Regions from separate parts of the Mesorhizobium sp. 113-3-9 genome, predicted to be linked through region 2. Evidence: predicted binding sites of a transcription regulator. Region 2 holds the regulator's gene; each other region holds the start of a gene.
What was found. The regulator PhoB, encoded in region 2, activates phosphate uptake and scavenging genes when phosphate is short. The targets are predictions, from matches to a motif close to TGTCATNNANCTGTCAT.
Positions count from the first base shown of each region.

Region 1: MesoLj_RS26425 (RNA degradosome polyphosphate kinase) is a predicted target of PhoB. The motif match lies at 4,498-4,514, and genes of this name have one in related genera.
Region 3: MesoLj_RS18210 (esterase-like activity of phytase family protein) is a predicted target of PhoB. The motif match lies at 3,282-3,298, and genes of this name have one in related genera.
Region 4: MesoLj_RS35925 (ceramide glucosyltransferase) is a predicted target of PhoB. The motif match lies at 4,512-4,528, and genes of this name have one in related genera.

Region 1 covers NZ_AP023246.1:5,382,613-5,390,013, forward strand. Annotated here, with positions in the region: gene MesoLj_RS26410 (DoxX family protein) at 1-99, shown strand, start outside; gene MesoLj_RS26415 (DoxX family protein) at 254-676, shown strand; gene ppx (exopolyphosphatase) at 698-2,233, opposite strand; gene MesoLj_RS26425 (RNA degradosome polyphosphate kinase) at 2,233-4,434, opposite strand; gene MesoLj_RS26430 (zinc-finger domain-containing protein) at 4,578-4,823, shown strand; gene MesoLj_RS26435 (FAD-dependent monooxygenase) at 4,843-6,081, shown strand; gene MesoLj_RS26440 (TIGR02117 family protein) at 6,208-6,873, opposite strand; gene MesoLj_RS26445 (amino acid ABC transporter ATP-binding protein) at 6,974-7,401, opposite strand, start outside.
Region 2 covers NZ_AP023246.1:1,640,336-1,647,736, forward strand. Annotated here, with positions in the region: gene pstC (phosphate ABC transporter permease subunit PstC) at 1-608, shown strand, start outside; gene pstA (phosphate ABC transporter permease PstA) at 612-1,463, shown strand; gene pstB (phosphate ABC transporter ATP-binding protein PstB) at 1,460-2,263, shown strand; gene phoU (phosphate signaling complex protein PhoU) at 2,289-2,996, shown strand; gene phoB (phosphate regulon transcriptional regulator PhoB) at 3,119-3,808, shown strand; gene MesoLj_RS07980 (ROK family transcriptional regulator) at 4,147-5,391, opposite strand; gene xylF (D-xylose ABC transporter substrate-binding protein) at 5,663-6,703, shown strand; gene MesoLj_RS07990 (sugar ABC transporter permease) at 6,947-7,401, shown strand, end outside.
Region 3 covers NZ_AP023246.1:3,753,579-3,760,979, forward strand. Annotated here, with positions in the region: gene MesoLj_RS18200 (MATE family efflux transporter) at 1-582, opposite strand, end outside; gene MesoLj_RS18205 (L,D-transpeptidase) at 826-1,620, shown strand; gene MesoLj_RS18210 (esterase-like activity of phytase family protein) at 1,690-3,156, opposite strand; gene MesoLj_RS18215 (GcvT family protein) at 3,464-5,875, shown strand; gene MesoLj_RS18220 (trimethylamine methyltransferase family protein) at 5,888-7,401, shown strand, end outside.
Region 4 covers NZ_AP023246.1:7,527,089-7,534,489, reverse strand. Annotated here, with positions in the region: gene MesoLj_RS35950 (GcrA family cell cycle regulator) at 1-97, opposite strand, end outside; gene MesoLj_RS35945 (aspartate aminotransferase family protein) at 455-1,654, shown strand; gene argF (ornithine carbamoyltransferase) at 1,671-2,582, shown strand; gene MesoLj_RS35935 (Hsp33 family molecular chaperone) at 2,683-3,714, shown strand; gene apaG (Co2+/Mg2+ efflux protein ApaG) at 3,939-4,331, opposite strand; gene MesoLj_RS35925 (ceramide glucosyltransferase) at 4,630-5,781, shown strand; gene MesoLj_RS35920 (O-succinylhomoserine sulfhydrylase) at 5,815-7,005, opposite strand; SAM riboswitch at 7,063-7,140, opposite strand; gene MesoLj_RS35915 (2'-deoxycytidine 5'-triphosphate deaminase) at 7,239-7,401, shown strand, end outside.

The DNA of each region.
Region 1 (7,401 bases), 3.7 Mb from region 2:
ATGATCCAGTTTCTCAAGAACCTCGCCATCACCGGCGGCTTCCTGCTGCTGGCTTCATCGGGCGCCGGCGCCTACTCCATCGACGCCAAGCGCGGCTAATCCTTCTTCCCATACCTGAGAGAAGCGGCGCGGAATTTTCCGCGCCGCTTTTTCGTTGTCTGGAATAGCCAGTTCGGTTTCGGCTCCAGCTTCGCAGGCGTAAGCTGCGCGGCGCCGGCTCGATCCCAATCGGGCGCCGGCAAGGGAGGTGGCCATGACCCGCAACGCATTGCTTCTGGTTTCGCGACTGCTGTTTGCCGTGCTGTTCGTACCGTCCGGCTTCCAGGCCCTCGCCAACATTGCCGGCACGACCAGTTATTTCGCCGGCCTCGGCCTGCCGCTGCCAGCCCTTGCCGCCTGGGGCACGGGCCTGTTCGAGCTGATCGCCGGATTGCTGGTCCTCGTCGGCTTCCAGACCCGGGTCGTGGCGCTGCTGCTGGCAGCCTTCTGCGTCGTTGCCGGCTTCATCGGCCATTACGGCCAGGGCGCTGACGATGCGACGCTCGCCTTCCTGCACCAGCAGATGCTGATGAAGGACATTGCGATCGCGGGTGGCTTCGTGGCGCTGGCCATGGCCGGTGCCGGAGCCTGGTCGGCCGACGGACGCAGTTTCGGCATCGGTGCGGACGCGACCTGAGCCTCGATCCACCGGAACGCGCTATTTGACCGAAACGCTCGGCCCGCCTTCCACTGCCAGCACCAGCCTGCGGTTGGTGATCCGAGCCAGCTGCGCCAGCCGGCCGGCTGGCCGCTCGCCGTAGAGGTCGGAGAGCGAGGCCGGCAACACCAGCGCCAGCACGCCATTGGCGCGCGGCTCCCATTTCAGCCTGGGCATGATGCCGGGCATCGAGGCCGTCAGCAGATAGACGACACGCATCATCGCCGCCAGCACCCTGGCCCGCTCGAGGTAGCGCGGCGTCGCCAACGCCTTGATTTCCGGCGCGATGGATTCGTTGAAGATGCCGTCGTGACGATAGGCGTTGGCCAGCGCCAGGAAGGCACGGCCCGGATGGTCGACGCCGAAGAAAGAGGCATGAGCAATGATGTTGAGCGATTGCCTGCCGCGATACTCGGGATGCGCGCGCCAGCCGATGTCGGCCAGCAGTGCGGCGGCATGGCGGTAGCGCGCCTCGTCCTCGGTCTCGTCGATGCCGAAGGCGGCGAAGGATTTGGCCGTCCAGTCGACCAGTTCATGCGCATGGGTGACCGAGCGCGAACGCAACCGGGCAAGCTCCTCGGACGCCGAAATCAACGGATCCGCCTTCTGCTCCGCCTCGTCGAGCAACGAATAGAGGAAGCCTTCGCGCACACCGAGCGCCGAGACGATGATCTTCGACGGCTGCATCGCCGCCATGATCTCCTGCAGCACAATGGCGCCGTATGGCAGCAGCGAACGGCGGTTCTTCGAGACGCCTTCGATGCCCTTGACCTTCTCGATCTCGGCTTTGCCCACCTGCTTGAGAAAGTTCGCCGCACTGTCGGCTGATATCTCGTAATGGTGCATGACGCCGAGCGGGTAGTTGGTCATCTCCATGTGCAGCCGGGCGAGGTTTCGCCAAGTGCCGCCGACGGCGTAGAAGGGCCGGCCCTGCCCGCCCTTCAACAGCTTGGCCCGCGCAAGCTCTTCGCGCGCGATCTTCTGCGCCTGGGTGAGCGAGTTCTTCGCCATGTCCTGCAGGCGCAGACCACCGAGCGGCAGCGTTATGCCGTCACCGATTGCCTCGCCACTGACGTCGACAAGTTCGAGACTGCCGCCGCCCAGGTCGCCGGCGATGCCATTGGCCGGATGGAAGCCGGAAATGACGCCGAGCGCCGAATAGTGGGCTTCCTGGCGCCCGCTAATCACCCGGATCTCGGTCTTGAGCACGTCCTCGGCCCGATGGATGAAATCGGGACCATTGATCGCCTCGCGCGCGGCGGCGGTGGCCAAGACATACATATGCTCGGCGCCGGCCTGATCGGACAGCGCGCGAAAGCGGCGGAACTCTTCCATCGAGCGCGTCACCGCCTCGGGGTCGAGTTTGCCGGTCGAAACGATGCCGCGGCCAAGACCAGCCAGCATCTTTTCGTTGAACAGCATGGTCGGCGAGCGCGCCAGCCCTTCATAGACAACGAGGCGGATCGAATTCGACCCGATGTCGATGATGGATAGCGGTCGGCGGTCCTGCAGCCGGCCCTGGGAATCAGACAGCATCAGGTGGACGCTGCGGCGTTCTTCTTGCGGCGCTTGAACTGCGCAATGCGTTTGGGCGCATGCGACTTCAGCGCGTCACCCCGTCCGGACAGGCTCGGATTGGTCATGAAATATTCCTGCGCGTTGAACGGTTCCTCGCCCTCCTCCAGCACCACGCGCCGGGAGGTTCCATCAGCCAATACGTCGAAACTTTGCTGATTGTCCATGATGTTGCCGAGCATGATCTGGCCGAGCACCTGTTCATGCACAGTTGGATTGGTGATCGGCACCATGGTCTCGACACGACGGTCGAGATTGCGCGGCATCAGGTCGGCCGAGGAGATGTAGACGATCGCCTCGTCCGACGGCAGGCCATGGCCATTACCGAAGCAATAGATGCGGCTGTGCTCCAGGAAGCGGCCGACGATCGATTTGACCCTGATGTTTTCCGACAGGCCCGGCACCTGTGGCCGAAGGCAGCAGATGCCGCGCACGACGAGGTCGATCTCGACACCGGCGCGGCTGGCATCATAGAGGGCGTCGATGATGATCGGGTCGACAAGCGCGTTCATCTTCATCCAGATGCGCGCCGGCCTGCCCTCCAGCGCATGGGCGACTTCGTCGGAAATGTGCTGCAGGATGCGGTTCCGCAGCGTGAACGGCGAGATCGCGAGCCGCATTTCGGCGGTCGGCTCGGCATAGCCGGTGATGAAATTGAACAGCTGCGCGACGTCGCGGGCAATCGTCGGGTCCGTGGTGAAGAAGGACAGGTCGGTGTAGATGCGCGCGGTGACCGGATGGTAGTTGCCGGTGCCAAGATGCACGTAATTGCGCAGCTTGCCGTCCTCGCGCCGCACCACCAGCGACATCTTGGCATGGGTCTTCAGTTCGAGGAAACCGAACACGACCTGCACGCCGGCGCGCTCCAGGTCGCGCGCCCAGCGGATGTTGGCTTCCTCGTCGAAGCGCGCCTTGAGCTCGACCAGTGCGGTCACCGACTTGCCGGCCTCGGCCGCGTCGACCAGCGCGCGCACGATCGGGCTGTCGTTGGAGGTGCGGTAAAGCGTCTGCTTGATCGCCACCACTTCGGGGTCGGCCATTGCCTGGCGCAGGAACTGCACCACCACGTCGAAGGATTCGTAGGGGTGGTGGACGATGATGTCCTTCTCGCGGATGGCGGCAAAGCAATCGCCGCCATGCTCGCGGATGCGCTCGGGAAAGCGCGGATTGTAGGGCCTGAATTTGAGGTCGTCGCGGGGCACGGCGACGATCTCGGAGATCTGGCTGAGCGCCAGCGGCCCGGTCAGGACGCTGATGCGGCTCGATGAGACGCCGAGTTCGCTGGCCACGAAATCGCGCAATTCGTCAGGCATCAGCTTGTCGAACTCGATGCGGATCACCGATCCGCGACGGCGGCGCTTCAGCGCGGTCTCGAACAGGCGCACCAGATCTTCCGATTCTTCCTCGACCTCGATATCGCTGTCGCGGATGATGCGGAACGTGCCCGAGCCCTTGACCTCGTAGCCGGGGAACAGCTTGCCGATATAGAGCCCGACCGCCTCTTCCAGCGGGATGAAGCGGACATGGTGCTTGCGATCCGGAAGGCGGATGAAGCGCTTCAGCGCCACTGGCAGGCGCAGGAGCGCGCTCATTTCCTCGCCGTTCTTGCGATGGCGAAGCTGCAGGGCCATCGAGAAGCCGAGATTGGGAATGAACGGAAACGGATGCGCCGGGTCGATCGACAGCGGGGTAAGCACCGGAAACACCTGATCCTGGAAATGCTCTTCCAACCAGATCTTCTCGTCCTTGGTCAGAGCGTCGCGGGTGATGGTCTCGATGCCTTCCTTGTTGAGCAGCACAGTCAGCGCCGAAAGGCTCTTCTGCTGGTCTTCCTGCAGCCGTTCGACCTCGCGCAGCAGCTGTTCGAGCTGCTGTTCGGGAGTGCGGCCATCAGGGCTCTTCAGCACGATGCCCTCGCGGACCTGGCCGGCGAGGCCGGCGACCCGCACCATGAAGAATTCGTCGAGATTGGCAGCCGAGATCGAGAGGAAACGGACGCGCTCCAGCAGCGGATGATGGGTGTTCAGCGATTCCTCGAGCACGCGGCGATTGAACTGCAGCCAGGAAAACTCGCGATTGACGAAACGATCGGGATTGCCGCCTTCCGGGCTCGCCACTTCAACATTGATGAATTCGCTCTGCACCGGCTTCAGTTCGTTCATGGTTCCTGCTCTTTCCACCGCTCAGCCGGTTAACCGGCTTAACTTATCCTCTGACAGGCTTTTGCGACAGTTTCATTTCATCGATCTTGCAAAGAGACCTGTTATGATCCAGATGCATGCGAGACTGCGTTAAGGAGACGACGATGGCAGGCGGTTCCATTCCCCATTTCCAGAACGATGCGGGCCATCCGGCGATCGACATCGGCGTCAAGGAATTCATGTGCACGGGCGCCAACCCGCCTTTCGATCACCCGCATGTGTTTCTCGACATGGGCGACGACAATGAGAAGGTCTGCCCCTATTGCTCGACGCTCTACCGCTATTCGCCGAAGCTGAAGGCGACGGAAACGCTGCCTGCCGGCTGCCTCTACATCGACCAGGCCGCCTGATTCCTTCGCGACGGACCTAATGGACGACATGCGCTCCCGGCAAATCGTCATCGCCGGAGCGGGCGTCGCCGGGCTGACCTCCGCACTTGCTTTTGCCAGACGCGGCTACCCAGTGCAGGTGTTCGAGCAAGCGCCGCGCCTGGAAGCTGTAGGTGCCGGCCTGCAGCTTTCCCCCAACGCGACACGCATCCTGCGTGACCTCGGCGTACTCGACCGGCTGTTGCCGGCGGCGGTGCGGCCGGAGGCAGTGGTGCTGAAGGATGCGAGGACGTTGCGCGAATTGGCGCATGTGCCGTTGGGGCAGTCGGGTGAAGACCATTGGGGCGCTCCCTATCTCGTCGCGCATCGGGCCGACTTGCAGAGCGCGCTGATGGCGTGTGCTGCCGAGATGCCTGATATCCATCTCACCGTCGGGGCGCGCGTCCAAGGAATTGCGACTGACAGCCATGGTGTCACGGCGACCGTCGAGATCGGCGGCAAGACTGCGGAGGAACAAGGCTCGTTGCTGGTCGGGGCCGATGGCGTCTGGTCGTCGGTGCGCGGGCTTGTCGATGCAAGAAGGATGGCATCGCCAAGAAGCCGTTTTTCGGGAGAGTTGGCCTGGCGCACCACCGTCGCGGCCGACAGCAGCGCCGGGCGGGCCTTCGCCGCGATCGGCGCAGCCGATTGTGTCACGACGTTCCTGCATCCGGGTTTCCACATGGTCGCCTATCCCGTCAGCAAGGGCGACGCATTCAACCTCGTCGCCTTCACCAAGGGCGAGCGCATTGCCGAGGGCTGGTCCGGCCATGCCGATCCCGGCATCCTCGCCGCCGCCATGCGCGGCACCGCGCCAGGACTCGTGAAGCTGGTGGAAATGGCCGGGCCGTGGCTGACCTGGCCGCTGCATACCGTCGAACAGAAACAGCCCTGGACAACGCCGACCGGCATTGCGCTGATCGGCGATGCCGCGCATGCGATGACGCCATTCGCGGCACAGGGCGCGGCGATGGCGATCGAGGATGCCGCGACGCTTGCCACTCTGGTCGCCGACTTCCCCGCCGATCCGCGAAAGAGCCTCACCATCTGGGAGAATCTGCGGCGGCCGCGCGTGGAGAAGGTGCTCAAGCGCGGTGCGCTCAACCGGTTTGCCTGGCACGCCCGGGGCCCGGTGGCGCTGGCCCGCAACCTGGTGCTGGCGACGCGGCCGGCGGAGAAGCTCGCGGCTGATCTCGACTGGCTTTATGGCTGGGAGGAACCGAAGGTCGTTAGGCGGTAGGACGTCGGGACAAGTCAGCCCGATAGGTTGACGGGACAGCGCCTCTCTGTCCTGCCGGACATCTCCACCACCTGGGGAGATTGGCGGCTTTGGCGCCGGCGTCCATCTTGGAAACGTTGCCGAGTCTCAATTATACAACCGCATCGACCACCCCAGCGACACCGGCAGCGGGTTCCACCAGCCGGTCCGCAGGCCTGCGGTACGCAGAGCGGCAGCGGTCCAGGTGTTGCAGCCGACCAGCGCGTTGAAATGGCCTTTGGCTTCGAAAAAGCCGTCGAATTTTGAATAGGCAGCGTTCTGGACATGGATCGGACCGTTCGGCCCCTGCTGAAAACTGGCCTGGATGAAATCGAGCAACGCCGCGAACCGCTTCCCGTCAATGTCGAAGCCCGCGACATCCGGATGTGGTTCGGCGATGGCGCCGGCGACATCAACATGCATCACCGAGGCATCGAGGGTCAGCGCCTTCATCACCGGACCGGCCTTGAGTTCGGACCAGGTCGGTGTTTCCAGATAAAAGGCGCGGCCGCCCCAGCCGAAGATGATGTAGCGCACCTCCGGACTATCGGCCGGGATGCCGGCCTCGACCAGAAAATGAAAGCGCTGGCGCACGGCATCGTCCACCGGGATGGCGATGTCGGTGTGGATCGGGTTCTTCAGCACCAATATGTGCCGCGTGCCCTCGCCCGCGGATGCTGCCGGCCAGAGCGGACGCGGCACCAGCGTGCCGAGGGCCGCTGCAAGCAGGATCGCGGCAAGCGACATGGAAAGGAAACGCAGGACTTTTCTCATCGATGACGCCCGCTGCCCTGCCGCCAATCGCATCAGCCGATCCATAAGAAAAGAGCCCGGCCGCATTGCGGCCGGGCTCTTGCGCTCGGTGTGAAACCGGTCAGTGCAGGATCTGCGACAGGAACAGCTTCGTGCGCTCATGGCGCGGATGGTCGAAGAATTCGGCCGGCGTGTTCTGCTCGACGATCTGGCCCTGATCCATGAAGATCACCCGGTTGGCGACCTTTCGGGCAAAACCCATTTCGTGCGTGACACACAGCATGGTCATGCCTTCCTCGGCGAGCCCCACCATGGTCTCCAGAACTTCCTTGATCATTTCCGGGTCGAGCGCCGAGGTCGGCTCGTCGAACAGCATGATGCGCGGGTTCATGCACAGCGAGCGCGCGATCGCCACGCGCTGCTGCTGGCCGCCTGAAAGCTGTCCCGGATACTTGTTGGCCTGCTCCGGGATTTTCACGCGCTTGAGGAAATGCATGGCGATTTCCTCGGCTTGCTTCTTGGGCGTCTTGCGCACCCAGATCGGCGCCA
Region 2 (7,401 bases):
TGGAATTGCTGGCCGGTATCCCTTCGATCATCTATGGTATCTGGGGCCTGTTCGTGCTGGCACCGTTCCTGCAGACGACCGTACAGCCTTTCATCATCAGCGTGTTCCACGGTATTCCGGGCCTCAACAGCCTGTTCGCTGGCCCCCCTTACGGCATCGGCCTGCTCACCTCGGCGATGATCCTGGCCATCATGATCCTGCCTTTCATCACCTCGATCACCAAGGACGTGTTCGACACGGTGCCATCTGTGCTGAAGGAATCGGCCTACGGGATCGGCTGCACGACCTGGGAGGTGACGCGCCGGGTCGTCATTCCCTACACGCGCATCGGCATCATGGGCGGCGTCATGCTGGCTCTCGGCCGCGCGCTTGGTGAAACAATGGCGGTGACCTTCGTCATCGGCAACGCCCACCGCATCTCGACGTCGCTGTTCGCACCGGCAACCACCATCTCCGCGACCATCGCCAACGAATTCACCGAAGCCGTCGGCGATCTCTACACCTCGTCGCTGGTCGCGCTCGGCCTGATCCTGTTCGTTATCACCTTCCTGATCCTTGCCATCGCACGCTACATGCTGATGCGCATCGATGCCCGCACGGGAGCCTGACCGATGTCGACAGCCACATCGCTTCACCAAAGCCGCAAGCGCAAGAATGGCGTGATGATGACGCTGTGCGTCGTCGCCGCCGGCATCGGCCTCGCCTGGCTGGCGCTGATCCTTGGCGCACTGCTCTACAAGGGCCTGTCGGGGGTCTCGCTGTCGGTCTTCACGGAAATGACTCCGCCGCCCGGTGACGCCGGCGGCCTGCTCAACGCCATCTACGGCAGCATCGTGATGACCATCATCGGCATCATCGTCGGTACGCCGATCGGCGTTCTGGCAGGCACCTACATGGCTGAATACGGCCGCTTCTCGAAGCTCACCACCGTGGTGCGCTTCATCAACGACATCCTTCTGTCGGCGCCATCGATCATCATTGGCCTGTTCGTCTATGAGCTGATGGTGCGGCCGATGGGGCATTTCTCGGCGATCGCCGGTGCCGTCGCGCTGGCCATCCTGGTCATCCCGGTGGTCGTGCGCACCACCGAGGACATGCTCAATCTGGTGCCGAACGCGTTGCGCGAAGCCGGCACCGCGATCGGCGCGCCGCGCTGGGTGGTCATCCGTTCGGTTGCCTATCGCGCGGCGCTTTCCGGCATCGTCACCGGCATATTGCTGGCCATCGCCCGCATCTCCGGCGAGACCGCACCCCTTCTTTTCACGGCGCTGAACAACCAGTTCTGGTCCAGCAATCTCAACGCGCCGATGGCCAGCCTGCCAGTCACCATCTTCCAGTTCGCTCTCAGTCCCTACGAGGAATGGCAGCAGCTGGCCTGGACCGGCGCACTCATAATCACATTGACGGTTCTCGCGCTCAGCATCTTTGCGCGCAGCCTGACCGGACGCAGAGAGGACAAATGAGCCAGATGTTGTCTCCAGACATGACGATCGCCGCCGAGGCGGCGGCCAAGGCCAAGATCGAGGTCAAGAACCTCAACTTCTACTACGGCCAATCGAAGGCGCTGAAGGATATCACGCTGTCGCTGCCCGAGCGCAGCGTCACCGCCTTCATCGGCCCTTCCGGTTGCGGAAAGTCGACGCTGCTGCGCGTCTTCAACCGCATCTACGAGCTCTACCCCAAGCAGACCGCGGAGGGCCAGGTGCTGCTCGACGGCCAGAACGTTCTCGACCGCTCGCAGGACCTCAACCTTTTGCGCACCAAAATCGGCATGGTGTTCCAGAAGCCGACGCCGTTCCCGATGTCGATCTACGAGAACATCGCCTTCGGCGTCAGGCTCTATGAGAAGATCAGCAAGGCCGAGATGGACGGTCGTGTCGAGCAGGCGCTGAAGCGCGCCGCTTTGTGGACCGAGGTCAAGGACAAGCTCAATGCCAGCGGCCTCAGCCTGTCGGGCGGCCAGCAGCAGCGGCTGTGCATCGCCCGCACGGTGGCGGTGAAGCCGGAGGTCATCCTGCTCGACGAGCCGGCCTCCGCGCTTGATCCGCTGTCGACCGCCAAGATCGAGGAACTGATCGACGAGCTGCAGGCCGACTACACGATCGTCATCGTCACCCACAACATGCAGCAGGCGGCGCGCGTCTCGAAGCAGACCGCCTTCATGTATCTTGGCGAACTGGTCGAATTCGACCGCACCGAGAAGATCTTCACGTCGCCTCGCGAGAAGCGCACGCAAGACTACATCACCGGCCGCTTCGGCTGATCGCACGCATACGAGGACCAGGATCATGGCCGAACATACAGTCGCAGCCTTCGACGAGGATCTCGGACAGATCAGCAGGCTGATCAGCGACATGGGCGATCTCGCCGGTTCGATGGTCGGCGGCGCCACCAAGGCGCTGCTGAATTCCGACAACGCGCTGGCACAGCGCGTAGTCTCCGACGACGCCATCATGGATGCGCGCCAGCGCGAACTCGACGATCGCGCCATCACGCTGATCGCCAAGCGCCAGCCGATGGCCGACGATCTGCGCCATGTCGTCGGGTCGATCCGCATGGCCGGCGACCTCGAACGCATTGGCGACCTTGCCAAGAACATCGCCAAGCGCGTCGGCACCGTCGGTCTCAACGCAACGCCGCGCGACCTGTCGCATTCCATCGACGCCATGGCGCAGCTGGTGCTGATCCAGGTGCAGGGCGTGATCGAGGAGTATGCGGCGCGCGACGCCGCCGCGCTTGCGAAGCTGCGCGCCGACGACGAACGCATCGACGTCAAGTACACCTCGGTGTTCCGCGAACTGCTGACCTACATGATGGAGGATCCGCGCAACATCACCGCTTGCACGCATCTGTTGTTCTGCGCCAAGAATCTCGAACGCATCGGCGACCATGTGACCAACATCGCCGAGAACGCGTACTATGTCCTGACCGGCACGCAACTGCCCGCCAACCGCCCCAAACAGGACGAGACGGCGATGTCGGCGCCGGCGGCTTGAGCGTTGGAGCGGTTCAGCGTTTCGCGGAAACGCCGAACCGCTCTATCTCTTTGTTTCACGCAATTCAGGATGGAAAACCGCTACATATTTTTTCCTGGGATTGCTTTAGAGGTGACCAGTCAATGATCGCACCACGCATCATGGTGGTGGAGGACGAGGAGCCGCTCGGCGTGCTCCTCCGCTACAATCTGGAATCGGAAGGTTATCAGGTCGAGGTGGTAACCCGCGGCGATGAAGCCGAAATCCGGCTGCAGGAGAACGTGCCCGATCTCCTGGTGCTCGACTGGATGGTACCGGCGGTGTCCGGCATCGAACTCTGTCGCCGGCTAAGAATGCGGCCCGAGACCGAACGGCTGCCGATCATCATGCTTACCGCGCGGGGTGAAGAAAGCGACCGCGTGCGCGGCCTTTCGACCGGTGCCGACGACTATCTGGTCAAGCCGTTCTCGACGCCGGAATTCATGGCCCGCGTCAAGGCGCTGCTGCGCCGCGCCAAGCCGGAAGTGCTGTCCAGCGTGCTCAAGGTCGGCGACATCGTGCTCGACCGTGAATCGCACCGGGTCTACCGCAAGAAGAGCGAGATCCGGCTCGGGCCGACCGAATTCCGCCTTCTGGAATTCATGATGCGCCATCCCGGCCGCGTCTTCTCGCGCAGCCAACTGCTCGACAATGTCTGGGGTGAGACGATCTATATCGACGAGCGCACCGTGGACGTGCATGTCGGCCGCCTGCGCAAGGCGGTCAACAATGGCCGCATGCCCGACGTCATCCGCACCATCCGTGGGGCAGGCTACGCGATCAGGGAAGATTAGAGCCTTGAGGCGGAAGCGTTGATCGGTTGAATGTGTCCACTCCCGGGTCACACGCATTGACAATTGGCTGAGACGCTCATGGCTTCGTATCCTTGGGCGAGCAAAGGAGCGCAGCGACGCGGCGCGGACCCCTGGAGCTGCTCTGCAGCCCAAGGATCCATGCCGCGACCTCAAAGCGTTGCCACGGCGCAAATCCTGCTCCGCTGCACTGCGTGGCATAGGTCACGGAATGGATCCCAGGGTCTCCGCGACGGAGCTTCGCTCCTGCTCCGCCCACGGATGACGACGGCCAATCTCCAAGTAAGCGAGGGTCTACGGCATCAACGACGAATGCCAGCTCAGGCAACGCTCTTCCCGGCACTGCCTCTTGCCTGCACGCCCGGCGCGAAGATCTCCTGATCGACGAAGGTCAGTGCGCGCATGGCGCAGCCCTCGCGGATCAGGGGCAACTCGTTCGGTTCGGTGTCGAACGAAATCGATTTCGAGTGCTGGCCGCCGGCGGTCTGGGCGATCGCCTCGCGCAATGCCGGCTCGATCAGGTCGAAGGCGGCGGCGCTGACGCCGACCATGGCCACGGGGGCGGGATCGATCAGCGCGAACAGGCTGCCGAGGCCATAACCCAGTGCTTCGCCGGCCTTGCGATAGGCTTCGCGCTCGGGCCCGGCCCGTTCCCGTGCCGTCGTCGCCAATGCCCGCATCTGCGCGTCGCTGACGTCGGCGACCGGTTCGGTGTCCTCGCCAAGCTGCCTGGCATTGCGCCAGATGGCGTAGTTGCCGGCATAGGCCTCGACGCAGCCGCGCCGCCCGCAGCGGCAGAGCGCGCCGCCTGGCCGATGGATCATGTGGCCGAACTCGCCGCCCGACGAATGGGTGCCGGTGAACAGCTCGCCCTTCAGCACCAGGCCCATGCCGATGCCGTGCGACAAAAGGATGGCGATGAAGTCGTCGCGGTAGCGTTCGGGGTCGCGCCAGCGCAGCGCCACCGCCATCATGTTGCAGTCGTTCTCCATGGTGGCCGGGATGCCGAACTCGGCTTCCAGTATGTCGGCGAAGGCGATGTCGGTCTGCGGCGTGATCGGCGACCACAGCATGGCCCTGGCCTCGGTGTCGGTGATCCCCTGGATCGCCAGTGCGATGCGGGCGACGCTGCGCACGTCGATATCGGGATCCTCGAGGCGGCGCCGTACAATGGCGACGCATTCACCGATCAGCGCCTCGCGCGACATGGTCAGCGTGTCCAGCCGGCGCTGTTCCTCCGATATCACCTGGCCGGCATAGTCGATGACGGCGACGGACAGGAAATTCAGCGACAGCACCACAGTCATGATGGCCGCGGCCTCCGGGTTGAGGCCGAGGCCGACCTGTGGCCTGCCGCGTTTGAGCGCACCGGCCTCGCTCGGCTTGCCCTCGACCAGGATGCCTTCGCCGATCAGGTCCGAAGAGATCGCCGATATGGTCGAATGGCTGAGGCCGGTGGTCGCGGCGATCTCGGTGCGCGACGGTTGGCCGGCCCGGCGCACGGCCGCAATCACCATGGCGCGGTTGCGCCGGCGCAGATCGTCGTGGCGGATTCCGACCGACATACTTTCCCACATCCTCCCCGTCGCCGCGGTTCTTACTGCCCCTCGAACACTGCCGGCGACTGGGGCAAATACTGGCAGAAGCGGCTGGTGCTGTCATTTATTTATTGCGAGGCTCGAAAAAAAGTCCACCACACCTCAAGATCCATCAGAATCGATGTTGACAGCGTTCCGACGATGGATCAGTATTTTTTTTGAGGCTCGAAAAAATAGAGCCTCTGTGCCGGCCTTCGGGTCAGTTTGGTCGCGCCATACGCGGCGCAGGGAGGATATCATGAAGAGATTCACGGCCGCCATCCTGGCGGGTGTCGCCATGTCGCTGACGCTTGCGTCGGTCGCGCAGGCGAAGGACAAGGTCATCGGTGTTTCGTGGTCGAACTTCCAGGAAGAGCGCTGGAAGACCGACGAGGCCGCCATGAAGAAGGCGATCGAGGCCGCCGGCGACAAGTACATTTCCGCCGATGCGCAGTCCAATCCCGGCAAGCAGCTTACCGATGTCGAGAGCCTGATCTCGCAGGGCGCCAACTCGCTGATCATCCTGGCGCAGGATGCCTCGGCGATCGGCCCGGCGGTGCAGAAGGCACTGGACGAAGGCATTCCGGTCGTCGGCTATGACCGCCTGATCGAGAACAAGGACGTCTTCTACCTGACCTTCGACAACAAGGAAGTCGGCCGCTTGCAGGCCGGCGCAGTGTTCAAGGTCAAGCCGGAAGGCAACTATGTCTTCATCAAGGGCTCGGGTGCCGATCCGAACGCCGATTTCCTGTTCTCGGGCTCGATGGAAGTGCTCAAGGCGGCCATCGACAGCGGCAAGATCAAGAATGTCGGCGAGGCCTATACGGACGGCTGGCTCCCCGCCAACGCCCAGAAGAACATGGAACAGTTCCTGACCGCCAACGACAACAAGGTCGATGCCGTGGTCGCCGCCAATGACGGCACCGCAGGCGGTGTCGTCGCGGCGCTGACGGCGCAAGGCCTTGCCGGTACCGTGCCGGTGTCGGGCCAGGACGGCGATCATGCCGCGCTGAACCGCATCGCGCTCGGCACCCAGACCGTGTCGGTGTGGAAGGATGCGCGCGAGCTCGGCAAGAATGCCGCCGAGATCGCCTCGCAGCTGGCTGACGGCAAGAAGATGACCGACATCGCCGGCGTGAAGGACTTCACGACGCCTGGCGGCAACACCGTCAAGTCGCTGTTCCTGACCCCTGTCGCCATCACCAAGGACAATCTCAATCTCGTCATCGATGCCGGCTGGATCAAGAAGGACGAAGTCTGCGCGGGCGTCGCCGCCGGCAGCGTCGCGGCCTGCAACTAAAACGGCGCAGCACAGTTCGACAATGACGCCGCGGCGCAGAGCGGTTCAGTGTCTTCTAGATACGCTGAACCGCTCTGGTCTTTGTTTCCGCAATTCCGGACGGAAAACCGCTACGCACCTTTCCTGGAATTGCTCTCAAGCCCCGGCGTTTTCTCAAAAAGATTTGTGTTTCCGCCTCAGGCGGATAGCTTCTAGGCTGCGTTCCGGCATCCGTGCCGGATGGCCGGCCGGTGGGAGGAAATCATGACCGACACGACGTCCAACCCGCAGGTCGACACCGCGCGCGCGTCGGAGCTTGGCGCGGTCGCCCGGTTCCTGAAGGCAACCGAGATAGACACCCGCATGCTCGGCATGATCGGTGCCCTGTTGCTGATCTGGGTCGGGCTGCACGTGATTTCGAGTCTGCGTCTGGGCGTCAATCCGCTCGATTTCGACAGCCGCACCTTTCTCACTCCGCGCAATCTGTGGAACCTGTCGGTGCAGACCTCCGCTGTCGCCATTATGGCCTGCGGCATGGTGCTGGTCATCGTCATGCGCAATATCGACCTGTCCGTCGGCTCCGCCGAGGGCCTGATCGGCATGGTCATGGGCTTTGCCCAAGTGCATTTCCTGGTCCGGTTCGTCGGGCTTGAACTCGGCAATCCGTGGATCTGGGTTCTGGCGCTGGTGATCGGGCTGGCGCTCGGGCTGCTGATCGG
Region 3 (7,401 bases), 2.1 Mb from region 2:
GCCGCGGATCAGCAGCGGGTTGAGCACGATGTCGAGCACGACCGCCAGCGCCATGAAGAAGAAGGGTGTGCGCGAATCGCCGGCACCGCGCAGCACGGTCATGACGAAGGACAGAAGGTTCATCATCGGCACGGCGATGAAGATGATGCGCAGATAGGAACGCGCCAGCGGCAAGGCGTCCGCCGGTGTGCCAAGCGTGTTGAGGATGGCGTCGACCCAGATCCAGCCGCATACCGCGAAGACTATGGAAACGAGGAAGAAGAAGGTGGCGCTGGTGCCGACGATGCGGCGCGCCTCGGGCAGGTCGCGGGCACCGACCGACTGCGCCACCAGGATCGTCGCCGCCATGCCGATGCCGAACACCGTGCCCAGGATCAGGAACAGGACGAGGTTGGCGTTGGAGGTGGCCGTCAGGGCCGATTCGCCAAGGAAACGGCCGACCCAGACTGCATTGATCGACCCGTTGAGCGACTGCAGCACGTTGGACCCCAACACCGGCAAGGCAAACAGCAGCAGCGTGCGCGGGATCGGGCCGCTGGTCAGGTCGCCGGTGCGCCGGCGCGTGGGCATTTTTTCGGTCATGGCTGGAGGCTTATCCCAACTCGGTCCGCGATGATTGCCGATTCAACGGCACAGGTCGATGCGGCGTCGGAAAATTCCGCTTGGCGCGTGTCATGCGGTTCGCCGTTTCACGAAAGCGGCGAACCCCTGATTCTCCTCGTTTACGCAACCCAATCATGTTCTCAAAGCTCCCGGAATGGGGTATTGATCCTTGGGGCGTGGGGCCCGCATATCCTTATCGGATATGGACAAGCCGGGGGGATCATGTCCGATATTCCGCTGTTTTCCGAGCGCCTGAGCCGGCGCGCGTTTCTGGGTGCGTCCGCCTTGGGCGCGGCCTCCGTGGCTCTTTCGGCGTGCACCACGACGGAGGTGGTGACGCCGCCACCGCCCGTGGCAGCGCCGCCGCCCGATACGGCGTTCGGTGATACCGTCAGCATGTACGCGGCGCGCACCGACGAGGGCTACCAGCTGCCGGCAATCCCGGTGGCCAAGCTCGATCCGAAGTTCGTGCGCCAGGTCGTGGCCGACCCGACCGGAGAAAAACCCGGCACCATCGTCGTCGATGTCTCCGAGCACTTCCTCTATCTGGTGCGCGACGGCGGAAAGGCGATCCGCTACGGCGTCAGCCTCGGCAAGGCTGGTTTTGGATGGACCGGCAGCGCCGTGGTCCAGGCGAGGAAGAAGTGGCCGGTGTGGACGCCGCCGCCGGAAATGATCCAGCGCCGGCCGGAACTGGCGAAATACAAGGACGGCATGCCGCCCGGCCCGCAGAGCCCGCTGGGCGCCCGCGCCCTCTATCTCTTCCGCGACGGCAAGGACACGATGTACCGGCTGCACGGCACGCCGGAGTGGGATTCCATCGGGAAGAATGCTTCGTCGGGCTGCGTGCGCTTCATGAACCAGGACATCATCGACCTCTACAGCCGCGTCAACGGCCCCGCACAGGTCTTCGTCCGCCCAAACCTGTCGGCCGCCGGCAAGATCATGCCCGTGTCGAGCAGGACGGCCGAGCCGATCGATGCAGGCGTGCCGAAGGACGCGGAGTTCTTGAAGTAGGCGTCCTCACGGTCAGCCGTTTGAGGTCGTTCAGGCGGACGCGCCGGGCGCGCCCGCCTTTTTTATGCGTTACTTCTTGGCGAGGCCGGGAAGCGTGACCTGATAAACCAGGAACATGGTGTCGACATTGGCACCGTCGTCGGCCTTGTAGGGCGCGCCGACCTGGAAACCGTCCTGGGCGAGGAAGTCGTTGTCATTGGCGACGAACAGGAAGTAATCGTCGGGCAGCTTCGGATCGAGCACGCTGGCCAGCGACATCGCTTCCCACTTCTCGGACAGGTTGTTGTGGTCGTTCGGGGCGCCATTGTGCAGGCCGAAGCGGCCAAGCTCGGCATTGTTGTTGATGTCGATGAACGGAGTCAGCTTGGCCGGCGTCACCGACGGGTCAAGTACGCCCTTGGGGGCGAGCGGCTTGTCAGCGGCGTCGAACGGACCGCCGGCGATGTCGGTCGCGGCCGAGACATCGACGATGCTGATTTCGCGGTAGAGCGATGTATCTCCCTTCAGGCCCTGGCCGTTGCCGCTGTCTCGCGCCAGCATCAGGAACGCCGTGTCGGACAACGCCACGATCTCGCTCTGGGCGGCGACCTTGGTCTTGCCCTTGGCATCCTTGAACACCGGCAGCGGCACGACATATTCGTGCGCCAGCTTGAGATGGGCGAGGTCGGAGGCGTCATAGACCAGCGCCCGTGTGTTCTGCCGGGTCGAAGCTGAATCGCCACCGTCCTGCCTGGTCGCCGACTGCAGCACGGCGATCAGGAACTTGCCGTCCGGCGTCATCGCCATGCCTTCCAGGCCCTGGTTGTTCTGGCGGCCGGTATCGGGATCCTTGGGATCGGGTTCGGCGGCACCTGGACCGGGATTGTCAGAGGAGAAGTTCGGCGCGCCCTTGCGCATCGGCACCAGCGCCGCCGGCGGCTGGGTCGCCGACATCAGGCGGCCTTGCGCCGAGAACCGATAGATATTCGGGCCATATTCATCGGAGATGAACATCGAGCCGTCGGGCAGCCGCACGATCGCCTCGTTGTCGAGGGCGAGCTTGCCGTTGGTGGCGGCGGGCAGCATCGGCATGTCGCCAGCCGCCGCGCGCACATCCGACAGCGGATCGAGGCCGGTGGCATCAGTGCCCTTGTCGTCGGTGAGCAGCAAGGTGTCGGCAAGCGTTGCCTTCACGCCTGTCTGCTCCTGGCCAGCAGCACCTGGTGCTGCCGGCGTGAACTCGATGCCGATGGTGTTGAGGCGCGGCCGGTAGTCGGTGGTGCCGGCGACATTGTAACCGCGATCCGGCAGCAACCAGAGCGACCCCTTGTAGGTGCCCGCGTCATGCGTCCAGCCGGCGGTGTCCATCGACATGCCGGAGCCTGAGCCGAACGTCTCGCCGAACTTGTCGCGCTGGGCGGCAGGAATGCGGCCGACGCCGACCAGGCCCTTGTTGACAAAGCTGGTGGCTCCGACGGTCGCGGTGCTGTCGGCGAGCGCCGGCGTCAAGGCGGTGAACAAGGCCAGCGCGACGCCGAGCGAGACGGTTCGGTGCATGTGTTTCATGGATGGTCCTCTTGGTGACGGATGTGCCGGAGCGGCCGAAGAACGAAAAAGCTCAAAGGGGGCGGCACATCGATGATGCCGCGCGCCGCCCCCCGAAAGCGGTCTACGGCGCGAACATGATGCTTGCGTGACAGGGGCGGCACGTATGCCGACCGGCGTGTTCATTGCCCTGCGAGGACATGCGCCCGGGGCGAGAATTCGATCAATCCCGCATCCATTTGGGGCAGGCAAGCGCAGCACTGGACACTTATGTACAGCGCGTATATGGTGCCGCTTCTGACAGACCGGGAGGGAAGCCTTGAAGCCGCACTACCGCGCAGTCGTCATCGGAGGTGGAGTGGTCGGCGCCTCGGTGCTCTACCATCTGACGCGGTTCGGCTGGTCCGATGTGGCGCTGATCGAGCGGGCTGAATTGACGGCCGGTTCGACCTGGCATGCGGCGGCCGGATTTCATGCGCTCAATGCCGATCCCAACGTCGCGGCGCTGCAGGATTACACCATCAACCTCTATCGCGAGATCGAGTCCGAGTCCGGCCAGGACATCGGCCTGCACATGACCGGCGGCGTCAATATCGCCAGCGACCCCCAGCGCTGGGAGTGGCTGAAATCGGCCTGGGCGGTGTTCCAGTCGGTCGGTATCGAAAGCGCGCGGCTGGTGACCCCCGAAGAGATCAAGGCGATCTGCCCGATCGTCGATGTCACCGGGGTGCTCGGCGGCCTGCATGATTCCAACGAGGGTCATCTCGACCCCTACGGCACCACGCATGCCTATGCGGGTGCCGCGAAGAAGCGCGGGGCCGAGGTGATCCTGCGCAACCGTGTCGTCGAGTTGAAGTCTCGCGCGGACGGTCACTGGGACGTCGTCACCGAACAGGGCACGATCGTCGCCGAGCATGTCGTCAACGCCGGCGGGCTGTGGGCCAAGCAGCTCGGCCGCATGGCCGGCGTCGACCTGCCGGTGACGCCGATGGAGCACCATTATTTCGTCACCGAGGACATTCCGGAGATCGCGGCACTGGACCGGGAGATCGGCATCGCCGTCGACCTCGACGGCTTTTCCTACCTCAGGCAAGAGCGCAAGGGCGTGCTGCTCGGCGTCTACGAGCAGAACCCGAAGCATTGGAACATGGACGGCGCGCCGTGGGATTACGGGATCGAACTGATCCCGGAAGACATCGACCGCATCAGTCCCGAACTCGCCAAGGCGCATGAGCGCTTTCCCTGCCTGGCCAGCGCCGGCATCCGCAAATGGGTCAACGGCGCCTTCACCTTCACGCCGGACGGCAACCCGATCGTCGGACCCGTGCGTGGCCTGAAAAACTACTGGGTCGCCTGCGGCGTCATGGCCGGCTTCAGCCAGGGCGGGGGCGTCGGCAAATCGCTTGCCGAATGGATGATTTACGGCGAACCGCAGGCCGACATTTTCGGCATGGACATTGCCCGCTACGGCGCCTTCGCCGCCAATCGCGAATATCTCAAGCAAACGACGCGGCAGTTCTATTCGCGCCGTTTCGTCATGACCTTTCCCAATGAGCGTCTGCCAGCCGGCAGGCCCTTGAAACGCCCCGGCGCCTATGACGGCATGAGTGCCGCGGGTTGCGAATGGACGGCGTCGTGGGGGCTGGAAATCCCGGCCTATTTCGCGCCGATGGGTTTTCGCGAGAACACCACGCTCAAACGCTCCAATGCCTTCGACATCGTCGGCGACGAGGCGCTGCAGGTCCGGCGTGCCGCCGGCCTCGTCGATATCTCGGCCTATTCACGCTATGCGGTGTCCGGGCCGAGTGCCGAAGCATGGCTCGACCGGCTGCTGGCCTGCAAGCTGCCGAAGGCGGGACAGGCGCGGCTGGCGCCGATGCTCGGGCCGGACGGGCGGCTGAAGGGCGACCTCACCGCGATCAACTGGGGTGGCGGCGACTATTGGCTGATGGGTTCCTACTATCTCAGGGAATTCCACATGCGCTGGTTCGAGAGCCAAGCAGGAGAGGGCGTCGCGGTCACCGACATTTCCGACGCGACGGGCGGCTTCCTGCTGACCGGGCCGAACGCGCGGAAAATCCTGGAGCGTACAACACATCAGGACGTCTCCGCCGCTGCACTGCCGTTCATGGCTTGCGGCGCGTTCGACATCGGCATGGTGCGGGCGCGGGTTGCCCGCCTCTCTATCGCCGGCGAGCTCGGCTTCGAGATCAGTTGCCCGGTAACCATGCATGCCACGCTGCGCGACACGCTGCTCGCGGCAGGCGAGGATCTCGGTCTGGCCGAGATCGGCTACTACGCGCTCAACGCGCTCAGGCTGGAGAAGAGCTTCGGCATCTGGTCGCGCGAATTCACGCAGGGCTACACGCCGGGCCAGACCGGCCTCAACCGCTTCATCGCCTTCGACAAGGGCGATTTCGTCGGCCGCGAGGCGGCATTGAAGGAACGTCAGGCAGGCACCTCGCAGCGGATCGTGACGCTGGAGATCGATGCGCTCGATGCCGACGCCAGCGGCTTCGAGCCGGTCTGGCGCGACGACCGGCGCGTCGGCTTCGTTACTTCGGGCGGTTTTGGCTACACGATCGGCAAGAGCGTCGCGCTGGCGTTGGTGGACGACGATTTTGCCGAGGAGGGGACGGCGCTTTCGGTGCACATTGTTGGCGTCGAGCGGCCGGCACGGATCATCGCGGCCTCGCCCTACGATCCCTCGGGCAAGGCGATGCGGCAATGAGGAGGATTTTCGATGGTCGATGACGCGGCACGAGACAGCAGGCGCGAACGCCGGCGCGGACGCACCGGCGAGGCCGGCAGCGAGAGCAGCCGCCGGCCCAATTACCGGTCGCTGAAGAACCCGTTCCTACCGCAGCCGGTGTTTTCGGATGACCAGGTGGCTTCGATCCACGACACGGCGCTGCGCGTGCTGGAGGAGCTCGGCATCAAGGTGCTGCTGCCGCAGGCACGGGAGCTTTTCGCCAGCGCCGGCGCGCTGGTCGACCCCGACACCGACATGGTGCGCATCGGCCGCGACATGGTGACGGCGGCGCTCGCCTCGGCGCCGAAGTCGATCCAGGCGCGAGCCGGCGACCGTTCCCGCGACCTGACGCTGGAACTCGGGTCGATGACCTTCCTCGCCGGATGCGGCGCGCCGAACGTCACCGACCTAGAACGCGGCCGGAGGCCCGGCACGCTCGCCGATTTCGAGGATCTGCTGCGGCTGGTGCAGCATTTCGACGTGCTGCATATGCTTGGCCCCTGCATCGAGCCGCAGGATGTCGACAACCACCTGCGTCACTATGCCGTCAACCGCGCGCAGCTGACGCTGTCCGACAAGTTTCCGTTCGTCTTCGCGCGCGGCACGCCGCAGGTCGAGGACGGTTTCGAGATGATCCGGCTGGCGCGTGGCCTGTCGCAGGACGAATTCCTGGCGGACGCGCATTGCTACACGGTCATCAACACCAACTCGCCGCGCCAGCTCGACATCCCGATGGCGCAAGGCATCATCGATTTCGCCAAGGCGGGGCAGGTTTCCGTCATCACGCCGTTCTGCCTGGCGGGCGCGATGGCGCCGATCACGGTGGCCGGCGCGCTGGCGCTGCAGCATGCAGAGGCGCTGGCGGGGCTGACGCTGGCGCAGATCGTGCGGCCCGGCGCGCCGGTCGTCTATGGCTCCTTCTCCTCCAATGTCGACATGAAATCCGGAGCGCCGGCCTTCGGCACGCCGGAACATGTCAAGGCGACGCTGGGCGCTGGCCAACTGGCGCGCTTCACCGGACTGCCCTGGCGTTCCGGCGGCGGCAGTGCCGCCAACATCTCGGACGCGCAGGCCGCGCACGAAACGCAGTTCGCGCTGTGGGGCTCGGTGTTGGCCGGCGCGACCATGTGCATCCACGCCGCCGGCTGGCTGGAAGGCGGCCTGAGCGTCTCCTTCGAGAAGGTGATCACCGATATCGAGGCGCTGCAGACGGTGGCCGAACTCTGCGCCGCGACGCCCGGTGACGACGATGCGATCGGCTTCGAGGCGATCGCCGAAGTGCAGCCGGGTGGTCATTTCTTCTCGGCCGGCCACACGATGGCGCGCTACCGCACCGCCTTCTACGAACCGCTGGTGGCCGACTGGTCGAACTTCGGCAACTGGACGCAAAGCGGATCGAAGACGGCGAGCGAACGCGCCACCGGCATCTGGCGGCGCGCCGTTGCCGATTTCGAGCCGCCCGCCTCGGCCGCCGCCACATCAGGCGTGCTCGACGAATTCATCGC
Region 4 (7,401 bases), 1.7 Mb from region 2:
GGCTCACCCCTCCAAGCTGGGCGGCAATCTGGCTTGCGCTCAGACCCTCCGACCACAGTTTTCTGAGAAGTTCGACCCGCTCGTCAGTCCAGTTCATGAGACCGCGCTCCTGCTAAGCGTGCGGCAATCGGAATCCACTCCCGACCCAGCACCACTGCTGGGGCAGACACCACATATATCTGGTGATTAGGTCCGCCGCACGAAATCTAGTTATTTCTCGATTACAATTACCTTATGCGCTGACTCGGTGACAAGAGTCCCAAGTGCAACACGAATCGGTTTTTTCGGTTTTCCCCAACTTGCCCGGTCGCTTATGAGCCGGCGTCACGTCGGAGGGCTTGCCGCGCGCACTACGCGACGTTTTCGTTGACTTCATGGCCGAAAAACACGATAAGCCGCACAAGGCCGCCGCTTTGGCGGCTTTTTTGATTTTCCGGTACCGGAGACGCATATAATGAGCGGTTCGGCGCTTTACGAGACCTTTGCTCGCGCACCCCTGGCTTTCGACCACGGGGAAGGCACTTGGCTGGTTACCGACAAGGGCGAGCGATATCTCGATTTCGCCGGCGGTATCGCGGTCAATTCGCTCGGCCACAGCCATCCGCATCTGGTCGCGGCGCTGACCGAGCAGGCCGGCAAGCTCTGGCACGTCTCCAACCTCTATGAGATCCCGGGACAGAGCCGGCTTGGCGAGCGCCTGGCCGATGCCACCTTCGCCGACAAGGTGTTTTTCACCAACTCCGGCGCCGAGGCGCTGGAATGCGCGATCAAGACGGCGCGGCGCTACCACTTCGTCAAGGGGCATCCCGAGCGCTTCCGCGTCATCACCTTCGAAGGCGCCTTCCATGGCCGCACGCTGGCGACCATCGCGGCCGGTGGCCAGTACAAATACCTCGAAGGCTTCGGACCCAAGGTCGAAGGCTTCGACCAGGTCGGCTTTGACGACATCGATGCCGCCGAGAAGGCGATCACGCCGGAAACCGCCGCGATCCTCATCGAACCGGTGCAGGGCGAGGGCGGTATCCGCCCGGTACCCACACAATCGTTGAAGCGGCTGCGCCAGCTCTGCGACCAGCACGGCCTGCTCTTGATCTTCGACGAGGTCCAGTGCGGCATCGGCCGCACCGGCAAGCTGTTCGCGCATGAGTGGACGGGCGTGACGCCCGACATCATGGCGATCGCCAAGGGCATTGGCGGCGGCTTCCCGATGGGCGCGTGCCTGGCCACCGACGAGGCCGTGGTCGGCATGACGTCGGGCGTGCACGGCACCACATTCGGTGGAAATCCGCTGGCCATGGCTGTCGGCAATGCGGTTCTCGACGTGGTGCTCGAAGACGGCTTCCTCGAGGATGTCCAGCGCAAGGCATTGCTGCTGAAGCAAGGCCTGGCGGCGATCGCGGACGAGTTTCCCGATGTCATCGAAGGCATCAGGGGCACCGGCCTGATGCTTGGCCTCAAATGCGCCATGCCCAACACCAAGGTGAACATGGCGCTGCGCGACCAGCATTTGCTGGCGGTTCCGGCCGGTGACAACGTCATCCGCCTGCTGCCGCCGCTCACCGTCACCGACGCCGAGATCCACGAAGCGCTCAACCGCATCCGCGCTGGTGCCAAGGGCCTGGCGGACGCCATTGCCGTGGCCGCCGCGAAGTAATTCCGGAATATTGCTGATGTCAGTTCGCCATTTTACCGATCTTTCCACCGTTTCCGAGGGCGACCTGCGCTTCATGCTGGACGACGCGGTGGTGCGAAAGGCGCGCCTGAAGGCCGGCGAGCGGACCAAGCCGCTCGAAGGCAAGGTGCTGGCGATGATCTTCGACAAGCCGTCGACCCGCACACGCGTTTCCTTCGACGTAGGCATGCGCCAGCTTGGCGGCGAGACCATCATGCTGACCGGTACCGAAATGCAGCTCGGCCGCTCAGAAACCATCGCCGACACCGCCAAGGTGCTGTCGCGCTATGTCGACGCGATCATGATCCGCACCACCTCGCATGAGCGGTTGCTGGAACTGACCGAGAACGCAACCGTGCCGGTGATCAACGGGCTGACCGACGACACTCACCCCTGCCAGCTGATGGCCGACATCATGACCTTCGAGGAGCATCGCGGTCCGGTTGCCGGCAAGACCATCGCCTGGACCGGCGACGGCAACAATGTGCTGCATTCGCTGCTCGAAGCGTCTGCGCGGTTCCGCTTCAACCTCAACGTCGCCGTTCCCGAAGGCAGCGAGCCGGCGCAGAAGCATGTCGACTGGTCCAAGGCGCATGGCGGCAAGCTGCATTTCACCCGCTCGCCCGAGGAAGCCGTCGACCAGGCCGATTGCGTCGTCACCGACTGCTGGGTGTCGATGGGCCAGGAGCATCGCGCCCGCGGCCACAACGTCTTCTCTCCTTATCAGGTCAATGCCAAGCTGATGGCGCATGCCAAGCAGGACGCGCTGTTCATGCACTGCCTGCCGGCGCATCGCGGCGAGGAAGTGACCGACGAGGTCATCGACGGACCCCATTCGGTGGTCTTCGACGAGGCCGAGAACCGGCTCCACGCCCAGAAGGCGGTGCTCGCCTGGTGTCTTGGTGCTTGAGATGAAGTGTCTGGGCGCTTGATCTGCGGGGGCGCGATGCCTATCTGCGCCGCATCACGCAAATCAAGCGCGTTTGGACGCATGCACCCCAGGGGGCGGCATGGCCGCGCCCTGGAGCTTTGTCATGTTGGAAACGCATCAAGTGACTGAACATCACCCCAAACTCGGCGAGTTCGGCTATGCCGGCGACGACCATGTCGTGCCTTTCGAGGTCGGTCCGCTCGACGTGCGCGGTCGCACGGTCCAGCTCGGGCCGATGCTCGACGCCATCCTCAGCCGCCACGACTATCCCGAGCCGGTCGCCCGCCTGCTGGCGGAAGCCTGCGTGCTGACGGTGCTGCTCGGCACCTCGCTCAAATTCGAGGGCAAGTTCATCCTGCAGACCCGCACCGACGGGCCGGTCGACATGCTGGTGGCGGATTTCACGACGCCTTCGGCGCTGCGCGCCTATGCGCGCTTCGATGCCGATAGGCTCGAGGCCCTCGTCGCGGCAGGCGAGACGTCCCAGCAGACGCTGCTCGGCAGCGGCGTGCTGGCGCTGACCATCGACCAGGGTGCCCACACGCAGCGTTATCAGGGCATCGTGCAACTCGACGGCGAGACGCTGGAGGACGCGGCGCGCACCTACTTCCGCCAGTCGGAACAGATTCCGACGGATATCAGGCTCTCTGTCGCCAAGCTTTTGACGCCAGGCCCTGGTGGCGCGCGCGAACAGTGGCGTGCCGGTGGTATCCTGGCGCAGTTCCTGCCGCAGTCCCCCGAGCGCATGCGCGTTCCGGACCTGCCCGGCGGCGACGGCGATCCGCGCGACGAGATCCACGATCCGGCCGACAATTCCTGGCAGGAATTGCTGGCGCTGCTCGGCACCATCGAACCGACAGAGCTGATCGATCCGACGATCGGTGCCGAGCGGCTGCTCTATCGCCTGTTCCATGAGCATGGCGTGCGCGTCTTCGGCGGCGTCCCCGTCGCCGACCAGTGCTCGTGCTCGCGTGACAAGATCCGCGGCATTCTCGAGGGCTTCTCCGCGCAGGAGATCAAGGACTCGACCGAGGACGGCGGCATCCACGTCGCCTGCGAATTCTGCTCGAAGCAATATGACTTCGACCCGGCGGAATTCGCGGCGCAGTAAAGGAAGCTTCCTTCTCCCCGCCACTATCGGGGAGAAGGTGCCGGCAGGCGGATGAGGGGCAGCGCGAACTTTGGCAAAGTGGCCGCGCGTAGACCCGCCACGTGCGTGAAAGATAATCTCATCAGTTCGGCGCCGCCCCTCATTGCCCTGCCGGGCATTTCTCCCCTTGTAGTGACGGGGAGAAAGACGCTGTCGCCGATGACTTCGCTAATCGCCTGACTGCCCTAATTCACCGTCCGTCTCGTTCCCGGCAGATCCAGCGAAAAGGCCGGGATGGCGATGTCGAATGTCTCGCCGCGCTTGTTGCGCATCGTATAGCGCCCGACCATGATCCCTGACGGCGTCGAGAGCGGGCAGCCCGACGTGTATTGATAGCTGTCGCCGGGATTGAGTTCGGGCTGGTCGCCGACAACGCCGGGGCCTCGCACTTCCTCGACCCGGCCGGCGCCGTCGGTGATGTGCCAATAGCGCGACAGAAGCTGCACGAATTCGTCCGACTGATTGTCGATCGTTATCTGGTAGCCCCAGACATAGCGGTTCTCGGAAGGATCCGAACGGTCCTCGAGATAGAACGGCCTGACCTGCACTTCGATGTTGCGCGTGACGGCGCGGTACATAAGCGGCTCCAAAACGATATCGAGCATGATCCCGAAAAGTGGACCGGTTTTCCCGGCCAAACGGTTTCCGCCTGTCCAAAGATCATGCTCAAACAAACAAAACTTTCGGCCCTCCAGGCGAGGAGGTCAACGTGCGCGTCTTGTCGCGCTCGTCCTCGAAAGGCAGGTGCCGGCAAAGAATGTCATTTAAGTGACACATGACAATGGTGGTGTGCGCGAACCGAGCGACTCGGCGCTCTGTCGAACTGTTGAAAGCGGCCACACCGCGGCCCGTCTCTTCTGGAGCGCCCAGATCTCGATGGAACTCACTATCATAGCCGCCTCGCTTTCGACTGCTCTTATCCTTTCAAACGCTGCCAGCATCGCGCTGGCCGCCTCACAGCTGAAACGGCGCACTACGATCTCGCCGCCAGCCGGCAAATCGCAGCCGGTGTCGATTGTCGTGCCGTCGCGTGGCGTCGAGCCGTTCACGCACGAGACGCTGGAGCGCGCCTTCTCGCTCGACTGGCCGCGCTACGAGTTGATCTTCTGCGTTGCCCATGCCGATGATCCGGTGGTCGGGTTGATCAGACAAGCCATTGCCCGTTTCCCCAAGCTGCCGGCCCGGCTGTTGATCGGTGACGATCGCGTCAGCGCCAATCCCAAGCTCAACAATTGCGTCAAGGGTTGGGAAGCCGCGCGGCACAAATGGGTCATCCTGGCTGATTCCAACGTGCTGATGCCCGGGGATTACATCCAGCATCTGATGGCGGCGTGGCGGCCAAACACGGGCCTTGTCTGCTCGACGCCGATCGGCTCGCGGCCGGATGGCTTCTGGGCCGAGGTCGAATGCGCCTTCCTCAACACCCTGCAGGCCCGCTGGCAGTATGCCGGTGAGGCGCTCGGCCTTGGCTTTGCCCAGGGCAAGAGCATGCTTTGGAACAAGCCGATGCTGGATGCCAATGGCGGCATCCGCGCGCTGGCCGCCGAAATCGCCGAGGACGCCGCCGCGACCAAGCTGGTCAATGGGCTCGGCCTGCGCGTCAATCTCGTCGCTTCGCCCTTCGAACAGCCGCTTGGCCGGCGCACGCTTGGCGAGATCTGGTCGCGCCAGGCCCGCTGGGCGCGCCTGCGCCGCGTCACCTTTCCGCTGTTCTTCGCGCCTGAAATCCTGACCGGCGCGGTGGTGCCGCTGGTGCTTGCGCTGGTTGCGGCGGCAAGCGCCGGCTTCAGCCTGCCGCTGACGGCCGTCGCTGTGCTGGCGGCCTTCTACTTCCCTGAATGTGCACTGTGCTGGTCCAAGGGCTGGTACCTGTCGCCGCGCATGGTCGCGGCGATCGTGGTGCGTGACCTGATCCTGCCGGCGATGTGGGCACGCGGCTGGCTCGGCGGCGCCGTCGACTGGCGCGGCAATGCGATGACCATCGGCACCAAGGTAGCCGAACTTGAAGAGGCACCGTCGCGAGCCTGAACCCGCCGCAGGCGACGCTGCCTGGACGGCCTGCTATTTGGCGGCTTTCAACGCCTCGGCGATGTCTTCCAGAAGGTCGTCAGTGTCTTCCAGGCCGGCCGACAACCTCAACGTACCAGGCCCGATGCCGAGTTCGGCGCGGGCCTCATCGCTCAAATTCTTGTGCGTCGTCGTCGCCGGATGGGTGATCAGGCTCTTGGCGTCGCCAAGGTTGTTCGAGATCAGCACGATGTCGAGTGCGTTCTGCAGGGCGAAGGCTGCCTGCTTGCCGCCCTTGACATCGAGGCAGATCAGCGTCGAGCCACCCGACATCTGCTTCTTGACGATATCGGCCTGCGGGTGGTCGGCGCGGCCGGGATAGATGACACGAGCAATCTGCGGCTGTTCGGCGAGAAAATCGGCGATCCTGCCGGCGCTCTCGGTCTGCTGGCGCACGCGCAGCGGCAGCGTCTCCAGGCCCTTCAGCAACGTCCAGGCATTGAAGGGCGACAGGCTGGGGCCGGTGTGGCGGAAATAGTCGTGCAGGTTCTCGTCGATCCACTTCTTGTCCGACAGGATCACACCGCCGAGGCAGCGGCCCTGGCCGTCAATGTGCTTGGTCGCCGAATAGACGACGATGTGCGCGCCAAGCTGCAACGGCTTTTGCTGCAAAGGCGTGGCGAAGACATTGTCGACGACAAGCCGCGCGCCGATTGAATTGGCAAGCGCGGCGACGGCTGATATGTCGACCACTTCCAGTGTCGGGTTGGTCGGGCTTTCCAGGAAGAACAGCTTGGTGTTTGGCCTGACCGCTTTTTCCCAATTGGCGATGTCGGTGCCGTCCACCAGCGTGGCCTCGATGCCGTATCGCGGCGCCAGCGTCTCGACCACCCAGCGGCAGGAGCCGAACAGCGCGCGCGCCGCCACGATATGGTCGCCGGCCTTGACGCTGCACAGAAGGGCCGCCGTCACCGCGGCCATGCCCGACGCCGTGGCGCGCGCATCCTCCGCGCCTTCGAGCGCGCACATGCGCTTTTCGAACATGTCGACGGTCGGATTGGCGTAGCGCGAATAGATGAAACCCGGTTCCTCGCCCTTGAAACGGGCTTCGGCCGCCTGCGCCGTTTTGTAGACATAGCCCTGCGTCAGATACATCGCCTCGGAGGTTTCGCCGAAGCCGGAACGTAGGGTTCCGCCATGCACGAGGGCTGTCTGAGGCTTCCAGTTGCGCTTCTTGGTGCTCATCGCTTTTGTTCCAGACACAAAAAAACCGGCCGCGAAAGTCGCAACCGGTCCATACGGCCTTGCGGCCCAACGGTCCTTTAGCGACTTGTTTAACGTGGCTGCAAGCCGACCGGCCAAATCACCACGGGATAACGACCCTTTAGACCCGTCCCACGCTTGCGTCAATTGCCGGCTTCATTAAGAGGTTTGTACCAAGCGGGTTCCGACAAAGCCTGCCCTCTAGGAGCGAAGCCTTGCGAGAGACGGGCATTCTTCCCGATCAGGACATTTCGGCGCTGTTCCAGTCCGGCGCGCTGAAGTCGCCGCGCGCGCTCGATGCCGACCAGATCCAGCCGGCCAGTCTCGATCTGAGACTCGGCGACAGGGCCTGGCGGGTGCGGGCCTCCTTCCTGCCCG